2 regions of the Luteococcus sp. Sow4_B9 genome follow, and region 1 is predicted to be linked to the other one. Evidence: predicted binding sites of a transcription regulator. Region 1 holds the regulator's gene; the other holds the start of a gene.
What was found. Region 1 encodes LexA, which represses DNA repair genes until DNA is damaged. Its sites were predicted from a motif close to TCGAACANNTGTTCGA; they were not measured.

Region 1 (2,459 bases):
CGATCACGACGGCAGCCAGGGCAATCGCCGCCAGCAGAGCCACGACCACGGCGACCCCCCGATCCGTCAGCCGCACCCCGCCCTGCGCAGCGTGCACTCCACCACCGCGGTGGGGCTTGGGGAATCCTTCAACAGGAAGCCCCACTCCCGTGGGCACCGGAACCCCCACCGGACGCCCTCCCGGAGACACCACTCGCTGCGGATGGGCGATGGGCCCACGCAGCTGGTTGCGCCCGCGCCGACGGTGCTTCACCGGGGTGACGGTGCCAACCTTGGTCAACGTTGCGTTCATGAGTGCTCCTCTGTCTTGGCGAACCGCCCGAGACGCCATCCGCGCCTCGAACAGATGTTCGATGGATCTAAGGTAGCCCGTCCGAACACTTGAATCAAACCCCTGTTCTAATGAGATCGATCCTCGGCATCGTTCGAGCACTCATGAGCCAACCAGCAGCCTCTGACAGTTTTCGCTCCCGGGGTGCGCTCGACCACAATCCCCCAGTCGCTTCGGCGACCCATCACTGCCCACACCCACAGCAACTTCGAACAGATGTTTGATTGCGGCGCCTGCGCCAACTATTCTTCTTCCATGGCCACTGGGGAGAAGAAGCAGAGCACGCCGCGTCGATCGACGCGCCGACCGGTCGGACGACCCTCGGACGAGGACGTCAGGCGCGAGCTGTCCGGTCCCGGACGCCCCAAGGCACTGCCCGACGGCCCTGCCGACGTCGACGGACTCACCCCTCGTCAGCGGCGTGTGCTCGAGATCATCCGCGACACAACGGCACAACGTGGCTACCCCCCGAGCATTCGAGAGATCGGGGACACCGCTGGCCTCGCCAGCTCGTCGAGCGTGGCCCACCAGCTGAAGCAGTTGGAGATCAAGGGGTTCATCAGCCGGACCCCCGGCCAGCCACGCGCCATGGAGATCCATCTACCCCCCTCGATGCAGCCGAAGCCGACCCCTGCAGCTGCGTCGGAGGGCGCCTTTGACACCACTGGGATCAATGACGCCTTCCCGAGTGCGGTGAACGTCCCGATGGTTGGTCGGATCGCAGCAGGCGGCCCAATCCTGGCCGAGGAGCATGTCGAGGAGGTCTTCGCCCTCCCCCAGCAGCTCGTGGGCAGCGGCACGACCTTCATGCTCGAGGTGCATGGGGACTCGATGGTGGACGCAGCCATCTGCGACGGGGACTGGGTCGTGGTGCGCCAGCAGCCCGATGCGGACAATGGAGACATCGTGGCGGCACTGCTCGATGACGAGGCGACCGTGAAGACCCTGCAGAAGAAGCCCGGGCAGGTGTGGCTCCTGCCCCACAATGAGGCCTACTCCCCCATCGACGGCAACCACGCCAGCATCCTGGGCAAGGTGGTCGCAGTCATGCGTCGCATCTGACGCGGTCCGCCCATGGCGGATGTCTCGCGGCCGATCACCCTCAGCCGCGGGCCTCCCCCAGACGGCGCAGGGCTTGTACCGCCACCTCACGATCGCGAGTCATCCAGAAGTCCGGCATCGATGCCCGCAGGAAGGACCCGTAGCGCGCGGTGACCAGTCGCGGGTCAAGCACGGCCACAACCCCTCGGTCGCTCACCCGTCGGATCAACCGGCCCGCCCCTTGGGCCATCAGCAGCCCCGCATGGGTCGCCGGCACCGCCATGAATCCATTTCCGCCGGCCTCCGCCACTGCCTTCTGCCGCGCCTGCATCAGGGGGTCATCAGGCCGGGGAAAGGGGATCTTGTCGATGATCACCAACTCACAGGTCTCCCCCGGAACATCGACGCCCTGCCACAGCGAGACAGTGCCAAACAGACTCACCTCGGGTTCTGCGATGAACTGTCTGGTCAGCTCCGAGAGCTGCGCGTCGCCCTGGCACAGGATCGTCATCTTGGGAAGTTGCTGACGCACGTGCCGAGCTGCCGTCTCGGCAGCCTTCTGGGACGCGAACAGCCCCAGCGTTCGACCGCCAGCTCCCCAGACCAGTTCGGCAATCTCGTCGAGTGCCTCGGGAGTGATTCCCTCGCGCCGGGGATTGGGGAGGTGGGTTGCGCAGTACAGGATCCCCTGACGCTGGTAGTCGAATGGCGTGCCCACATCGAGCCCTCGCCACGCGAGCGGATTGTCCGGATCGTGTCGGTCACCTTCCAGACGATCTGCCTTGCGCAAGCCGATCTGATGGGCCACCTGGTTGAAGTCGCCACCGATCTTCAGGGTTGCGGACGTCATGATCGTCGTGGTCTCGGACAGGATCCTTTCCCGCATGAGGCCAGCCACGCTCAGGGGCGCCACCTGTGCCTGCCGACCAAAGCGCTCGCTCTCGCTGACCCACACCACGTCATTCGTGGACAGATCGGCCATCCGCTCCGCAATGTCGAAGACCTCCTTGGCGGCGGCCGAGGCCTGCTGCTGTTCCGGATCAACGTCCTTGCGGCCCTTGTCACCAGCCTTTCCGCCAAGGCCGGA
Region 2 (2,459 bases), on a different contig from region 1:
ACCATCCCCAAGGGCACGAAGGCAGCCTGATCCACGGGCTGGCAATACGCCTGGTCAGCTGACGACGGGCGCAATGGGATTGTGGATCATCCAGGAGCGCGAGGGCGTGACCAGGTAGGCGAAACCGTCGGGGGAACGCCAGAAGAACATGCCGGGAGACAGCTGTCTGAGCAGCCACCCGCCGTGCGTCTTGGCCCGGTGCACCGTCCGGGACAGGGGGCCAAGATTGTCCAGCCTGGTGGGTGGTGGGGCCCCATGGGCTTCGAGTTCCTGCGGGGGTGGGCGCCACGGCTCGGTGTGGTCCAGATCGCACCGTTCGGCAGTCTTCTTCGATCCCGGAAAGACCTCGTAGGGATTGCGGGTTGTGACGAGCTGTCGCATCCGGGCACTGATCTCGTAGCTGTCCGACGGTGTGGTGCCCGCCGGATCGACCACTGGCTTCACCGTGATCCGGGTGTTCTGCAGCAGCTCGGCCATCCAGCTGGCCAGCACCGGACCGTGGCGTTCCATGCGCGCCAGGCCGTCCAGCTCCGCGACCGTGTTCTCCTCCACGTGCACGACCACGGTGGCCCGGGGAAGCAGCAGTTCGGGATCGACGGTGACCGCGCCACAGGTGTGGCCGCGCATCCCGCGGGCGGGACATCCGTCATCCGACGGCCCGTCCTCCAGCGGGAGCTCCGGATCATCGGCCGGATCCAGCAGGCTGGCCTGCAGGAGGTCCAGAGCCCGAGCCGGGTTCGCACAGATTCCCAGTGCCGTCGATCGGCGAACGTCTCGCGAGTCCTCGCAGCCGCCCTGGGCGAGGATCGCTGCCATCCGGTCCAGTTGCGCGTCAAGGAAGATCCCGTCGGCGGCACTGACCACTGCGGCCACCTGGGTGATGCCGTGGCCGGACCCGCCGATCCACACGCCGCGGGCCGCCTGCGCCGCCTGGAATTCATCGTGCGCCTGATCCGCGGGGGTGAGCTCCAGGACCAACCCCTCCGCGGTCCCCACCAGCCGGTGCGCTGACACGCCACCAACCAGAGGGGCCAACCGACGGTCCACCTCCAGGGCCTGCCGAAACGGCAGGCTGGATGTCTTGGCCACGATCGTCCGAGCCACGCCGACCCGCAGGAACCCGTCGCACATCTTCTGCCACAGCAGCGGCATTCGGTGCCTCAGCGAGAGGGCATCGCCGATGAGGCAGTTGGCCGATTCCCGGCTGATGTTCAGGGCCGCCGCAATCTCGAGCGACGCGAACTCAGCCACCTCCGGGGTCCCGTCATCGCCCAGCCGGACCGCCCCCTCCCCGAACAGGACAGTGGGCGACCCGGCGGGCCGATTCGCGACCGGATCAACAGCGTGAGGATCCACACCATGCATATCGGCACCATGCAGATCGGCAAAGTGCGCGGCCAACCGGAACTGTTCGGCCTCCGCCTGCCACGCCCGGCGACGTGCGGACAGCATGGCATCGACCGTCTGCGCCGAGGTCAATTCCTGCATGTCCACGCCTCCTCCCGGCAATGACCCACATCCGTCGAACTACAGTTCTATTGTAGCGCAGCGAAATGCGTGCGACAAGGTATTTCAGGCAGACTGTCAAGCCAAAGAAAGACCCCGATCAGCTGGTCCAAGCATTCCAGAGTGAGGCGTACTGACCATTCCGGGCCAGCAGCTCCTCGTGGCTGCCCAGCTCCGCGATCTTTCCGTCGATCACCACGGCGATCCGGTCTGCGTCGTGGGCAGTGTGCAGGCGATGGGCAATCGCGACGACCGTGCGCCCTTCCAACAGGCTGGACATGGAGCCCTCCAGATGGCGAGCGGTCTTGGGGTCGATCAGACTGGTGGCCTCGTCGAGCACCAAGGTGTGCGGGTCTGCCACGACAAGACGCGCCAGGGCCACCTGCTGCGCCTGCGCCGGGGTGAGCACTTGCTTGCCCGAACCCACCAGGGTGTCCAACTGCTCGGGCAGACGCTCCACCCAGTCGGCGGCCTCCACCGCTCGCAGGGCGTCCCAGACCTCCTCGTCCGTCGCCGAATCCTCGCGTGCCAGCACGATGTTGTCGCGCACGGAACCCACGAAGACGTGGTGCTCCTGCGTCACCAGAGCCACCTGCGTGCGCAGTTCGGTCAACGGCAGCTTCATCACGTCAACCCCACCGACGCGCACTTCCCCCGCTCGCGGGGCATTGATGCCGCTGAGCAGGCGCGCCAGCGTGGACTTGCCGGAACCCGACGGCCCGACGATCGCCATCCGCTCCCCCTGCTGCAGATCAAGGCTGACGCCGTGCAGCACGTCGTGTCCCTCGCGATAGGCGAAGCGCAGGCCGTCGGCCACCAGATGGTCGTCCACCGGCTGCTCACCGGAGGACTCACGGTCCGGTGGCACGGCCGCGATCCCGAGCAGACGGGTGGTGGAGGCCATGCCCACCTGCAAGCGATCGAGGGTCTGGATCAGACGGTCCATCGGCTCG

Region 2: the regulator LexA is predicted to act here: its motif matches at 1,523-1,538, upstream of ACTQ49_RS06245 (DUF222 domain-containing protein).

The regions. Positions count from the first base shown of each region.
Region 1 covers NZ_JBQKKT010000001.1:24,297-26,755, reverse strand. The annotation lists gene ACTQ49_RS00110 (hypothetical protein) at 1-292, opposite strand, end outside; gene lexA (transcriptional repressor LexA) at 587-1,393, shown strand; gene ACTQ49_RS00100 (ATP-dependent DNA helicase) at 1,434-2,459, opposite strand, start outside.
Region 2 covers NZ_JBQKKT010000007.1:14,618-17,076, forward strand. The annotation lists gene ACTQ49_RS06240 (MFS transporter) at 1-30, shown strand, start outside; gene ACTQ49_RS06245 (DUF222 domain-containing protein) at 55-1,488, opposite strand; gene ACTQ49_RS06250 (ABC transporter ATP-binding protein) at 1,607-2,459, opposite strand, start outside.